4 regions of the Peribacillus sp. NPDC097295 genome follow, and region 3 is predicted to be linked to each of the others. Evidence: riboswitches for the same ligand, from Rfam matches in the RefSeq annotation. Region 3 holds a riboswitch; each other region holds the start of a gene.

The links. Region 3 has a riboswitch for S-adenosylmethionine ahead of ACIQXN_RS05390 (methionine ABC transporter ATP-binding protein). Riboswitches for the same ligand answer to the same signal wherever they lie in the genome.
Region 1: linked by a shared signal. The riboswitch ahead of ACIQXN_RS07300 (methionine biosynthesis PLP-dependent protein) and the one ahead of ACIQXN_RS05390 (methionine ABC transporter ATP-binding protein) in region 3 are both predicted to bind S-adenosylmethionine.
Region 2: linked by a shared signal. The riboswitch ahead of ACIQXN_RS21065 (bifunctional homocysteine S-methyltransferase/methylenetetrahydrofolate reductase) and the one ahead of ACIQXN_RS05390 (methionine ABC transporter ATP-binding protein) in region 3 are both predicted to bind S-adenosylmethionine.
Region 4: linked by a shared signal. The riboswitch ahead of ACIQXN_RS06100 (5-methyltetrahydropteroyltriglutamate--homocysteine S-methyltransferase) and the one ahead of ACIQXN_RS05390 (methionine ABC transporter ATP-binding protein) in region 3 are both predicted to bind S-adenosylmethionine.

What each region holds. Positions count from the first base shown of each region.
Region 1 covers NZ_JBIWCW010000003.1:203,927-207,419, forward strand. The annotation lists gene metC (cystathionine beta-lyase) at 1-192, opposite strand, end outside; gene ACIQXN_RS07300 (methionine biosynthesis PLP-dependent protein) at 189-1,301, opposite strand; SAM riboswitch class I at 1,386-1,500, opposite strand; gene fumC (class II fumarate hydratase) at 1,787-3,169, shown strand; gene ACIQXN_RS07310 (hypothetical protein) at 3,271-3,493, shown strand, end outside.
Region 2 covers NZ_JBIWCW010000027.1:9,735-13,227, forward strand. The annotation lists gene metH (methionine synthase) at 1-123, opposite strand, end outside; gene ACIQXN_RS21065 (bifunctional homocysteine S-methyltransferase/methylenetetrahydrofolate reductase) at 116-1,963, opposite strand; SAM riboswitch class I at 2,071-2,169, opposite strand; gene ACIQXN_RS21070 (MOSC domain-containing protein) at 2,283-2,924, opposite strand; gene ACIQXN_RS21075 (phosphatase PAP2 family protein) at 3,308-3,493, opposite strand, start outside.
Region 3 covers NZ_JBIWCW010000002.1:454,702-458,194, forward strand. The annotation lists gene ACIQXN_RS05385 (O-acetylhomoserine aminocarboxypropyltransferase/cysteine synthase family protein) at 1-1,291, shown strand, start outside; SAM riboswitch class I at 1,400-1,511, shown strand; gene ACIQXN_RS05390 (methionine ABC transporter ATP-binding protein) at 1,647-2,681, shown strand; gene ACIQXN_RS05395 (methionine ABC transporter permease) at 2,674-3,342, shown strand; gene ACIQXN_RS05400 (MetQ/NlpA family ABC transporter substrate-binding protein) at 3,358-3,493, shown strand, end outside.
Region 4 covers NZ_JBIWCW010000002.1:587,918-591,410, reverse strand. The annotation lists gene ACIQXN_RS06110 (DUF4179 domain-containing protein) at 1-723, shown strand, start outside; gene ACIQXN_RS06105 (PTS sugar transporter subunit IIC) at 787-1,824, opposite strand; SAM riboswitch class I at 2,041-2,140, shown strand; gene ACIQXN_RS06100 (5-methyltetrahydropteroyltriglutamate--homocysteine S-methyltransferase) at 2,224-3,327, shown strand; gene ACIQXN_RS06095 (hypothetical protein) at 3,365-3,493, opposite strand, start outside.

The sequences.
Region 1 (3,493 bases), on a different contig from region 3:
AATGATGTCTTCCAGTGCTTCTCGCGTCGGGTTCCCGCTCCGGCTGTAATCGTATTTGCCGAATTGATCAATGTCCGTTTGATGAAACGTGGAAGCATGTTGGATCGGAACACTCACCCCGCCTGTCGTTGGATCGAATTTATGTTGGTTGTGTAGTAATTTGGTTTCAAAACTGAATTCTTGATTTGTCATCGTATTGCCTCCTTTTTTACTTGAGAAAATGCCTGCTGCAGGTCTTCGATTAAATCTCCGCTGTCCTCGATGCCGACAGAGAATCGAAGGAGTCGATTGCAGACTCCATTTGCCGTTCTGACTTCAAGAGGCATATCGGCATGTGTCTGTGTCGCCGGATACGTGATGAAGCTTTCGACGCCTCCAAGGCTCTCGGCAAATGAAATCAATGAAAGGGACTGTAGAAATGGGTTGACCACTGCCTCATCATTGACCCGGAATGAAATCATGCCGCCACGACCTGGATAGAGAACATCCGTTACACATTCATGTTCCATTAAATAATCGACCATGATCTTGGCATTCTTTTCGTGACGCTCCATTCTTAGTGCCAAGGTTTTCATCCCGCGCATCAACAGCCAGGAATCAAACGGACTCAATACTGCGCCCATTCCATTATGGTGGAAGGCAAGGGACTCACATAATTCAGCACCTTTTGCCACAATCAAACCGGCCAACACATCATTATGGCCGCCAAGATATTTTGTTGCGCTGTGAATCACGATGTCGGCACCAAGCAAGAGGGGCTGTTGGATAATCGGTGTGTAGAAAGTGTTGTCAACAATCAAAAGTAAATTGTATTGTTTGGCAAGAGCGGAAACAGCGGCGATGTCTGTTTGTTGCATAAGAGGATTTGTGGGAGTTTCAATGAAGATGGCCTTTGTTTGAGAGGTGATCGCTTTTTCGATATCCTCTATGCAACATGTATTGACATATTCGCATTGTAGCCCCCATTTTTTAAAGCCATGCTCTAATAAACGATATGTACCGCCGTATAAATCTTCGCTACTGATCCACGCATCCCCTGATTTAAATAAGGAAAGGATGGTCGCAATGGCAGCCATTCCCGAGCTACATGCATATCCTTGATCGCCATGTTCAAGTTTGGCGATCGATTGCTCCAAAAGCTGACGTGTCGGGTTTCCTGTTCGCGTGTAATCAAAACCTGTTGATTGACCAATTCCCTCATGGCGGAAAGCCGTCGAGAAGTAAACGGGTGGATTGACCGTTCCCGTAGCCGTTTCACTGCGGTTCCCAAGCTGAGCAAGATAGGTTTCTGTTTTGTACATAATTTTCACGTCTCCTTTTATTTAAATAAAATAAAAAAAGTCTTCTTTAAGAAGAAGACTTGAATAAGTAGGATAGAGTCATTCTTCTTATCTTCCAAGTTACACAAACTTGTGGAATTAGCACCTTTTCATTGGCTGGAAACAAATGAAGGTTGCTGAGGTGTCATAGGGCCATTCCCTCTACCTCTCTCGATAAGAGTTTAGATTATTCAATTTCTTTTGAATTTACTATATATATAAAATTATGTCAAGGGCATTCATTATCGTTGCAGGAAATAGAAGATGAATGATTTTTATCTAGAATTAGAGGGAGGGATTCTGATTAAAGTGATTTTTCTGAAGAAAAAGGTCGGATTTGTTCTGTTTTTTTTGCTTTAAAATAATAAAATTTGTACAATATAGAGGGGATTCATATAAAAAGTCATTATTCATTGCATATACATAACCGTTTCTTAATGGATAGTGCGAACATAGGGGGAGAAGACATGGAATACAGAATCGAACGAGATACGATGGGTGAAGTGAAAGTTCCTGCCGATAAGTATTGGGGTGCACAAACAGAAAGAAGCCGTAACAACTTCAAGATTGGTTATGAAAAAATGCCGATTGAATTAGTTCATGCGTTTGCTTACGTAAAACAAGCGGCAGCTAAAGTAAACTTTGAATTGGGCGATCTTTCCGAAGTGAAAAAGGATGCCATCGTGAAGATTTGTGGTGAAATTCTTGAAGGTACGCTTGATGAACATTTCCCACTAGTGGTCTGGCAAACCGGGAGCGGTACGCAAAGTAATATGAACGTGAATGAAGTGGTCGCTAACAAAGGGAACGAATGGTTGAAAGAAAACGGTGAAACTGAAATGCTTCACCCGAATGATGATGTGAACAAAGCACAAAGCTCTAATGATACATTCCCAACAGCCATGCATATCGCAGCTTACATGGAAGTGGCTGAAAAATTAGTACCGGCGATTAAAGTGCTACGTGATACATTCGCAGCCAAGGAAAAAGAATTCTGGGATGTTGTGAAAATTGGCCGTACCCATCTTCAAGATGCGACACCACTAACTCTAGGTCAAGAAATTTCCGGTTGGAGAGCTATGCTTGATAAAGATTTGGAGATGATCGAAGAGAGCAGCCAAAAATTATTGAACTTGGCATTGGGTGGTACGGCTGTAGGGACTGGAATCAATACGAAAAAAGAATTCCCGGCACTTTCGGCTAAACAAATTGCAGCCGATACAGGGCATTCATTTGTCACATCGGATAATAAATTCCATGCTTTAACAAGCCATAACGAAATTGTTTATGCACATGGTGCTCTTAAAGCGTTGGCTGCTGATTTAATGAAGATTGCCAATGATGTTAGATGGCTAGCGAGTGGCCCAAGAAGCGGAATCGGTGAGATCGCCATCCCTGAAAACGAGCCAGGTAGCTCCATCATGCCAGGGAAAGTGAACCCGACACAATGTGAAGCCATAACAATGATCGCTACACAAGTTGTCGGCAACGATGCAACAATCGGTTTTGCAGCAAGCCAAGGAAACTTCGAGTTGAACGTTTTCAAACCGGTCATCATTTACAACTTCCTGCAAACGGTGAAATTATTGACGGATGGTATTCATTCCTTCAACGATCACTGTGCAGTGGGAATTACGGCGAATGAAGTTCAAATCAAAGAAAATGTGGAGCGTTCTCTTATGCTCGTAACAGCATTGAACCCGCATATCGGCTATGAAAAAGCGGCTAAAATCGCAAAAACTGCATTCAACGACAACTCCACTTTAAAAGAAGCGGCGTTGAAACTTGAATTCTTGACGGAAGATGAATTCAAAGCATGGGTGGATCCTGCTAACATGGTCAATAAATAAGAGATTTTTCGCCCTTCCTTGCATGTGGAAGGGCGTTTTAATGTGTTAAAATGAAAGAATATACCAATACTTAGAATAGATATAGAACAGGAGGAAATGCCATGTCTTTATGCCCGCTATGCAATGGTCTTAGAAAAATGCATTTGGAATGCCCGAAATGCAGCAGTGACCTTGAAGATCAAGGGAAATTCATGGATTATGCCGACGATTACAGTGCTTATATGGATATCGATACATTGAAAAAAAATGACGGCTTTCCCGAATCCCTTCAAAAGGGACAATGCCCGCATATCATGAAATGTCCAAAATGTGGTCATGATGAAG
Region 2 (3,493 bases), on a different contig from region 3:
TTCGTATTGCTCTCCGCCAAAATCCTCGGCTGTCAGATCCTCAGCTTGAATCATCGTACCCATTGCTCCGTCTAGAAGAAGAATCTTTGATTGTAATTGCCTTTTAATTTCCTTTTTACTCATGTCCTGCCACCTCAGATGTTTGTTTACGATCCTGATCCTTGATATATATGGTTAGCTCCGCTGTCATTTCATAACGCAGGAAAGGTGTTATCAGGTAGATTCCCTTAAACCTTTCTTTTGCGGCGTCAACCAATTCCCGAGCAATATTTATTGCTTCAATCCTTGATTTTAATGGATCATTACCTGCTGAGGCCATTGCCCTCCTTACACTGTCAGGTAATTTAATCCCAGGTATTTCATTATGGATGAATTCAGCATTCCTCGTACTTGTAAGTGGCATAATTCCGATAAATATCGGCGTTTTCAAATGTTTTGTCGCCTGATAGACTTCTTCAATTTGTTCAACTGAATAAACCGGTTGTGTCAAAAAGGACTGAGCACCGCATGCAATTTTCTTCTCCATTCTCTGAACAGCCTTATCCATATATTTCACATTTGGATTAAAAGCGGCGGCAATCTTGAAATTTGCCTGTTTGCCTAGACTTTGCCCTGAATAGGAGTAGCCTTCATTGAATTGCTTAACCAGACTTATCAAATCAAATGAAGATAAATCATAAACGGAAGTTGCTCCGGGGAAATCCCCTATCTTAGAAGGATCACCAGTGATAACTAAGACTTCATCCAGCCCTATCGTATGCAATCCCATTAAGTGAGATTGAAGCCCAATTAGATTTCGGTCTCGGCATGTGATATGGACCAACGGATTCACATCTAGTTCAGCCTTTAATAAATTGGCTATGGTAGAATTCGAAATTCTGGGTGAAGCAAGGGAATTATCAGCTAAAGTGATGGAGTCCACACCCGCTTTTTTCAAGGCTTCTGCTCCTGCCATAAACGTTTCAATCCCTAACTTTTTTGGTGGATCAAGCTCAACTAGAATGGTTCTCTCTGTTTTGACCCTTTCATGAAGAGCAACTTCTTGTTTTTTGGTATTCACCTCAATAATCTCAATATGTCGGGTTTTCGTAATTTTATCTTTAACTGGCGTCAACGTGCCAACCATTTTCTTCACAGCTTGTATATGTAGTGGTGTCGTACCACAGCATCCGCCTATAATAGTTGCCCCTTGTTTTCTTAACTCGAGTGCACTTGAACCAAAGTATTGTGGTTCCGCTTTATAGACAAGTCTCCCATCCACATAATCAGGAAGACTTGCATTTGGATAGATGGCAATCGACGCCTGCTTAGGCATTTCCACTTCTTCCAAGGCCCTTATCATATGATGGGGGCCTAGACGGCAATTCACCCCAACAACATCCGCACCCAGATACTCCAGTTTTTGAAAGGCCTCATTCAAATGAAATCCATTTTGAAGGTTTCCAACTTCATGCATTGATACATTTGCTATAATCGGCAGCTCCGTTTCTTTTTTAGCGATTTGAAGCACCGTTTCAAGCTCTTCAAAATCATAGTATGTTTCAAGAAGAATTCCATCTGGGTTTTCCAGTAGCAAACTGTATAACTGTTCACGAAAACCCCGTTTTATTTCTTCAATGCTTAAATCTGATTTACGGATGCTACGCTGGGCGCCAATTGTACCAAAAACGAACGCCTTCCCTTTCGCCACTTGTTTAGCAAGGATGACACCTTGGCGATTGATGCGGCTAACTTCTTCTTCAAGCCCATGCCGTTTCAGTTTATGAAAATTGGCTCCATATGTATTAGTTTGCAGAATATCTGCACCCGCTTCTAAATACGCACGATGTATCGATTCAATTTTACCAGGACTGGTACAGTTTATTTCTTCATAACACTGATCGATTCCATAGGAATACAACAACGTTCCCATCGCTCCGTCCCCAACCAGCATTCTTTCTTTTAGTTCTTTACGAAAATCCATATATACACCCTCTCTCAAAAACACTATGGTTTTTGTACGGTTTATATGAGTTTGATAGTAAAGAAAAAAAACCTTCTCAAAGAAGAAGGTTTTTTCTCGAAACATTCTCCTCATCTATCAAGCTCTGCTTGCTGGATTTAGCACCTTTGCCTAGGCTGGTTGCTGAGGTTTCATCGGGCCAGTCCCTTCACCTCTCTCGATAAGATTTATTAAATTGGATATAATTTTCTAAATATTTAATTTTAATTATATTTAATTTACATGAATCATCTGTCATTTTCAATAGTATATTTGTCATTTCTTCATATATTCGTATTATTTACGATTGGATCCTCTTTAAAAGCAAAGATTTCCATTCGTCTGCCAAAGATTCTATCGTGAGTAACCTATTTACTCCATCCTGTCCATCACGATGATGGAGGATCACGTCCGTCGCATATAGAACCGTAACTTGATTTTGAAGCCGATCTAGTAAAACGATATCGTCTTGGATTCTTATAACCCCTTCTTGGATTACCTTAGCAAAGTACCCCGTAAGATTAGTATCCCTCACGTGGTTCAAAAACTTCGGTTCATTGTTAAAATGGGAAATCGTGGAACAAGGAATGCGTCCCTGTGTAATCTGTACAACAGTCTCCCCTATGCGATATACATCGCCAATATATGTCTCGTTTTCTGTCATTCCAGCAATCGTCAAATTCTCGCCAAAAGCAGGCACGGAAAGCTGTTTACTGAATTTTTGTTGCCATAGATGATAATGCTCAACAGGATAAAAACATAATGCACGGTCAGGTCCTCCATGAAACTTTCTATTACCTACTCCATCCCCTTCGATACCTGATTTTGTAACGTTTACATATTCAATGAACCTCTTATTCATAGCCGTTTTCATTTTTACGCTTGAAAACTCTTCTTGTTTGGGCCTCCCAATTTGCAGGGAAATGATTTTACCAGATTCCATTGGACATCTTCCATTTCATTTTTAATTAATTGATAGATTGCATGATGGTACATACCGAATTTTATTTTCAATATATTCAATTAATTATACCAAAAAAAATTTGAAAACTCTTCACTAGGAAAAAAATCCTTGCAAAAAAGGCATTACCATAAAAATAATGCCTTAGTTTTAGTAATTTAGTTGCTATTTCAGAATTAATTATGATAGAATATGAGCACAATATATAGTCGAATAAGACATTCCGTCGCCTATATGTTGATTTCACGATTAATTTCCTCATTTTCGCTCTTTACGGGGCGAATTTTTTTGTCTTCTTTTAATAGATGATTTCTATCAATTTATTATATGAAAACATCCTTCCCTAATAATGTCCCGTTGGACCATCATTCTCTTCTATACTTTTTTGGCACCTTATACTCCAGATAACGTAACATCCATGCTGATATGGTAAGCCAGGCAGCACCGGCTACAAAACCTGCCACGACATCGCTCGGATAGTGGACACCTAAATAAATGCGGCTCCATCCTATGGTCAATGACGAAATAAAAGCGAGGAGCCATATAAGCCC
Region 3 (3,493 bases):
TTTTGAAACATTGAGTGTGCATGGGGGTCTGAAGGTTGATGAAACGGGCGCCCGTGCTGTGCCCATTTATCAAAGCAATGCTTATTTGTTCAAAGATACAGATCATGCAGCGAATCTGTTCGGACTAAAGGAAAGTGGATATATCTATACTCGGCTTCACAATCCAACTGTCAGCGTTTTTGAAGAAAGAATGGCCCTGTTGGAAGGGGGAATTGGTGGATTGGCAGTGGCAAGTGGCATGGCTGCGATAACACTTGCCATCCTAAACATCGCTACTATGGGAGATGAGATTGTTGCGGCTTCTACATTATATGGTGGCACATATAATTTATTTGAAAATACTCTTCCTAAATACGGAATTAAAGTGAAATTCGTCTCTCCTGATGACCCGGAAAATTTTAAGCAAGCCATCACTCCACGAACGAAGGCCATTTTCGCTGAAACAATTGGCAACCCAAGTTTAAGGGTTTTAGATATTGAAGCGGTGGCGGATATTGCCCATGAGGCCGGTGTCCCATTGATTATCGACAACACTTTTGCGACACCATATCTGTGCAGGCCAATAGATTTCGGAGCGGATATCGTCATCCACTCAGCCACAAAATGGCTCTTGGGCAACGGTACCACCTTAGGCGGGGTCATTATTGACGGAGGTAAATTCGACTGGAATTCCCCTAACTATCCAGGCTTTACCGAACCTGACCCAAGTTATGATGGGCTTGTCTACTCCGAAGCGGTAGGGCCGGCTGCCTTTATCACCAAAGCGCGTGTGCAATTGCTTCGGGATTTGGGACCGACGTTAAGTGCCCAAAGTGCATTCCAGTTTACTCTAGGCTTAGAAACACTCCATGTAAGGATGAAAGAGCACCTTTTGAATACGAGGGCAGTCATTCAGTTCTTGGAAAACCATCCGGCGGTCTCCTGGGTTTCTTATCCGGGTAACGATGATCACCCTGATAAAGCCCTTGCGGATAAATACATGCCTAAGGGACCCGGATCTGTGGTGACATTTGGTATTAAAGGTGGACGTGAAGCGGGGGCGACACTCATCAATTCAGTGGAATTATGGTCGCATGTTGCCAATGTGGGAGATGCAAAAAGCTTAATCATTCACCCAGCGAGTACTACCCACCAACAATTGAACGAGGTAGGTTTGGTTCAGGCGGGCGTCAGTGCAGATCAGGTACGGCTATCAATCGGGATTGAAAATGTTGTAGACTTGATCGAGGATTTAGAGCAGGCCATCGAAAAAGCGACGAATATCGTATCGGTTAACTCTAAGACAGTATAATGGCAATCCAAGTGTCTCAGTAATTATCCATTGCACTCCTTTTTTATCTGTGATAGAATTTCACCATAGTAAAGTGAACTTAATGATAAAAGAATAGTCCATATATAGCTCTTATCAAGAGAGGTGGAGGGATGTGCCCGTTGAAACCCGGCAACCGACAAGGAATTTCCTTGGAAAGGTGCCAATTCACACAAAGCGTACTTGCTTTGGGAGATGAGAGGAAGGCCTGCTTTTCCCTGCCTTTCTGCTCATGCAGAAGGGCTTTTTCTATTTCTTTACAACCATAAATGGTAGGATGCTACAAAGATAAATTAACTAAATTCATAGGTTTTATTGGATAAAGAGGTGAGCATAGATGATTACTTTGTCAAACGTTAGTAAGCTTTTTCGAACAGGAAAAGGAAACAATGAAACGATTCATGCTGTGAATAGTGTGAATTTAAAGATAAATAAAGGCGAAATCTTTGGGATCATCGGGTACAGTGGAGCGGGGAAAAGCACGCTTATCCGGATGCTTAATGGCCTGGAAACGCCTACTGAAGGATCGGTGGTCGTTGCGGAAAATGAAGTGTCAACAATCAAAGGGTCTAAGCTTCGAAAGGCTCGTCAAGAGATTAGCATGATTTTTCAACACTTTAACCTTTTATGGTCAAGGACCGTTCAGGAGAACATAGCCTTTCCTTTGGAAATTGCAGGAATGGGGAAACAAGCGCGTGTGAAACGTGTCAATGAACTGATAAAGTTAGTCGGTCTGGAAGGTCGGGAAAAGGCCTACCCATCACAGCTTAGTGGTGGTCAAAAACAAAGGGTAGGTATAGCCAGGGCCCTTGCCAATAACCCGAAAGTGCTATTGTGTGATGAAGCGACATCTGCTTTGGATCCCCAAACAACCGATTCTATCCTGGAATTGCTTGTGGACATCAACCAGCGACTGGGATTGACGATTGTGTTGATTACACATGAGATGCACGTCATCCGCAAGATTTGCAATCGGGTGGCGGTGATGGAAAATGGCCGGGTAGTGGAGCAAGGAGCTGTTTTGGACGTTTTCAGAAATCCGAAAGAACAAATGACCAAGCGTTTTGTCCAACAGGTAACAGAACCAGAAGAGACAAGAGAAACGATGGAGCATTTGTTTGAACGGTATCCAGCTGGAAAAGTGATTCAGCTGACATTTGTAGGGGATCATGCAGAAAGCCCGTTGATCACCAAATTGGTTCGTAATTTCGAGTTGGAAGTCAACATCGTCCAAGGAAAAATCTCTCAAACTAGAAGCGGTTCATATGGAACATTGTTTATCCACCTTGATGGCAAAGAAGATGAAATGCTCCGCGCAATCGAATTCATAAAAGCACAGCAAGTAGGCGTGGAGGTGATTACTCATGCTTGAAGAATTATTGCCGAATGTAGATTGGGAAGACATTATGGAAGCGACGAAAGAAACGCTATATATGACAAGTATCTCGGTTGTAGCCACCTTTTTTATAGGCATACTATTAGGACTGCTTCTCTTTTTAACAGGTAAGGGTAATATGTGGGAGAATCGGGGCATTAATGGAGTGCTGAGTGCTTTCGTTAATATTTTCCGCTCCATTCCGTTCCTTATTTTGATTGTATTATTGATACCATTCACCAAATCGATCGTCGGTTCCATGATTGGAGAGAATGCGGCGTTACCGGCCCTTATTATCGGTGCCGCTCCATTTTATGCACGATTGGTTGAAATCGGCCTGCGTGAGATTGATAAAGGTGTCATAGAGGCAGCCAAATCAATGGGGGCCAAAACAAGTACCATCATTTTTAAAGTCCTTCTTCCAGAATCGATGCCTGCACTCATTTCAGGGATTACGGTCACATCGATTGCATTGGTTGGATACACGGCAATGGCCGGTGTCATCGGAGCAGGCGGGTTGGGTAACTTAGCCTATCTAGACGGTTATCAACGGAATCACAACGACGTTACCTTGGTAGCGACGATTGTCATATTAATTATCGTCTTCGTCATTCAGATTATCGGAGATGTGTTTACAACTAAATTGGATAAACGATAAGGGGAGATGAAACGTATGAAAAAGTTTTTAGGATTTGCATTAGTTCTAGTATTATCGATTGCACTTGCGGCTTGCGGAACGGATAAAGAGAAAGATACAGGCAGTGGCGATTCAGAAAAAGATTCCAAGAAAATAGTGGTTGGAGCATCGA
Region 4 (3,493 bases), 130 kb from region 3:
GATACCCATGATGGTGTAACAATGAACGTGAAGGAAGCCGTTTATGATGGTGGACGCTTAGTCGTAACCGTCGAATATAAAGGGGATTATTCCAAATTAGACCTAGGAAACGAAGCGAATCAGGGGTTTAGGTACATTACCATTAACGGAAGCGAGCCAAATATCGCTATAGGATCCTCAACATCTGATGACGTAAATTCCAATACGATTATTGAATCTCACCAATATACACTAGCTAATTATGATGAATATGGTGATTCCATTACTGTAGCTGTACATGGGGAAAATTTATTCGGAAGAAAAGGGAAATGGGATGTCTCGTTCCCTTTAGAAAAAGTAGAAGATAAGATTCCAACATTTACGCCAAATGCAAAAGTTCAAACCGAGGATCGTATCTATACATTATCCGTAGATCAAGTATCTTTTCTTCCACTATCCACAAGAATCGATATGACTTTGGATTATCCAACGGAAATGGACGAGAATGACTCATGGCCATCATTTCCTTATATCGTGACAGATGACCAAGGACATGTTTACAAAAATTTAGAACTCCAATATGGACACGTCAATGGGAGTGGACACAAAATTGTCTTAGCTCTTCCGCCTATGAGCACTATTCCTAAAACATTAACCATTCAGCCACACTATGATAACGGAGACCCAGGTACTCCTGATTATGGAGAAATTCTAGATTTAAAGGTTGAAGTCCCATTGAATTAGCCTACCTATCAAAAGAAGCAGCCAGAGCTAAACGCCTGACTGCTTCTTCTAGTGAGTCTCCTTTTATTCAAAATGCAGGGTATAGTCTTCTGCTTTAATCCATTTCAACTTCTTCGAGAAAACGTAAATCAGCACCAGGTTCAACACAATCGGAAGAATGAAGAAAATGATGACCATGATGGATATGTTACTGACAATCCACCCGCCTTCCGCCAGTTTCATGTAGTTCAAGGGACCGACCAATCCCGATAATCCAAATCCAGCACTATACGGGGTCCCTTGTATGTTTAACAAACCAGCCAACGCACCTAGTATCGCTGACGTGATCAGCATGGGAAACGCAATTTTCGGTTTCATGAAGAAATTCCGCATTTGGATTTTAGGAGAACCTAGCACATGCGCTAAAGCCGTTCCGAGTGAGTTCGCTTTGTAGCTTGCAATGGCTAGGCCAACACCAGCTGCCACGATTCCTAGGTTGGCCGCACCAGATCCTATACCTGAGAGCATAATGACCGTCGCCACCCCGACCGTTGAAATGGGAGATAAGATAATGAGACAGAAGATAACAGAAATAATGGCTCCCATCAAAATGGGTTGCAAGGACGTCACGTTAGCGATGCCGACTCCTAATAGTCCCGTAGCGGATTTTACGTATGGCAGAATTAAATATCCAATCATGCCTGGTACCAAGATACTTAAAGTCGGCATTAAAAGAATCGCATACGCCTTTAATTTGTCGCCAATTAATTGCAGGAACAATACGGTCAATGCCGCGGTAATACCAGTATTGATTACTATGCCAATCCCATTAAGGGCAAATAAACCGTCAGCCGTTTTCTGGATGGCACCACTTCCGACCATGGCCGCTATCCCGATGCTGGCCGTTTGAATGGATGATAGCTTGAACGAAATCCCGACCATCACCCCAATCATGACAGGTAACAAGCTCATCACGAAAACGGTGATATCGAATATATGCTGTAACACGGGAAAATATGGAATCAATAGTTTAAGTATTTCCCCTAATAAAGCATTCGGAATTAATGATACGACAATCCCTATGCTCATCCCCGTTAATAATTTACTGAAAAAATCTCTCATTTGAATATTCCCCTATCTCGCTATAATGTACACAATTATAAGAAATATTCTGACAATAGTCAAAGGATTTTTTTAATACTTCACCGCGAAAGTGTATAAAAGTATTTTAACTAAGAGAAACTCACTTTCTAATAACAATTATATTCAAAATTATCTGTTTTCTCTTGACCTTTATTAACACTACCTGTATAGTCGTAATTAATTGAATAGTTCATATTCTTATCCAGAGAGGTGGAGGGACTGGCCCTTTGATACCTCAGCAACAGACTTTACTGTACTGTGCTAATTCCAGAAGTGTAAAACTTGAAGATAAGAAGAGTAAATAAGCATAGCTGATTAAACCTCTTCTTTTTTTAAGAAGAGGTTTTTATATTTTAATAAGGAAAGTAGGAATCTATCATGTCCATCACTTTAACAAAAGCTCCTTTCAAAGCCGATCACGTAGGAAGTTTATTAAGACCAGAAAGTGTCCATCTTGCAAGAAAGCAATATAAAGAAGGAATCATTACCGCAGAACAATTACGCGAGGTTGAAACGAAGGAAATTAAACGTATCGTCGATAAGCAAATAGAAATCGGATTAGAGGCAGTCACTGACGGGGAATTCAGACGCACCTGGTGGCACTTTGACTTCTTGGAGCATTTAAATGGAATCGAAGGGTATGTCACGGAAAAAGGTCTTACCTTTGATGGAATTGAAACAGAACGTTATAACGTTCGGAATACTGGAAAGATTTCTTTTAATCCCGATCATCCCTTTATTAAAGACTTTATTGAGTTTAATGAAATCGTGGACGGACGGGCTGTTGCGAAACAAACCATCCCTAGTCCCAATCAATTATTTGCGGTAGGTATCCATAATGAAGAAATCTACCCTGACATCGAAGACTATGCAAAAGATATCATCAAAGCCTATCAAGACGCTTTACAAGCCTTTTATGATGCCGGTGTACGTTATTTACAATTAGATGATGTATACATAGCCAGACTTTCTGCTCCGGATTTCCAGTTCAAAGAAGGAAAATATACAAGAGAACAATTAATCGATTTAGCATTGCGTGTGATTAATGGTGCCTTGGAGGGAAAACCAGAGGATTTGGTTGTCACGACTCACCTTTGCCGTGGGAATTACCAATCTACTTGGGCTTTTGAAGGAAGCTATGCCCGTATTGCACCGACTCTATTAGCTAAAGAACATGTAGATGGATTCTTCTTGGAATACGATGATGATCGTTCAGGAGACTTTAAACCATTAGAATACATTCCAAATGGCGGTGTGCAAGTTGTTCTTGGCGTGGTTACTTCGAAGAATGGTGAACTTGAAGATAAAGAAGCCGTTAAATCACGTATTAAGGAAGCGGCACAATACGTGCCACATGAACAATTATGCTTAAGCCCACAATGTGGTTTCGCTTCCACTCATCTTGGCAACAAGCTAACGGAAGAGCAGCAATGGGAAAAATTGAAATTCGTTGTGGATGTCGCCAAAGAAATCTGGGAATAAACTGAAAAGGGACAAGCCACCGGCTTGTCCCTTTTATTCAACCACATTGACTATCTTCATCATTCTCTTTCTTCACTACTACATCATCCGTGACCTTATCCTGGAGCTTGTTCTTCAACGTCAGTTCTGCCGCTTTGCCATCGCTTGGCGACCCGTCGGAAAAGTA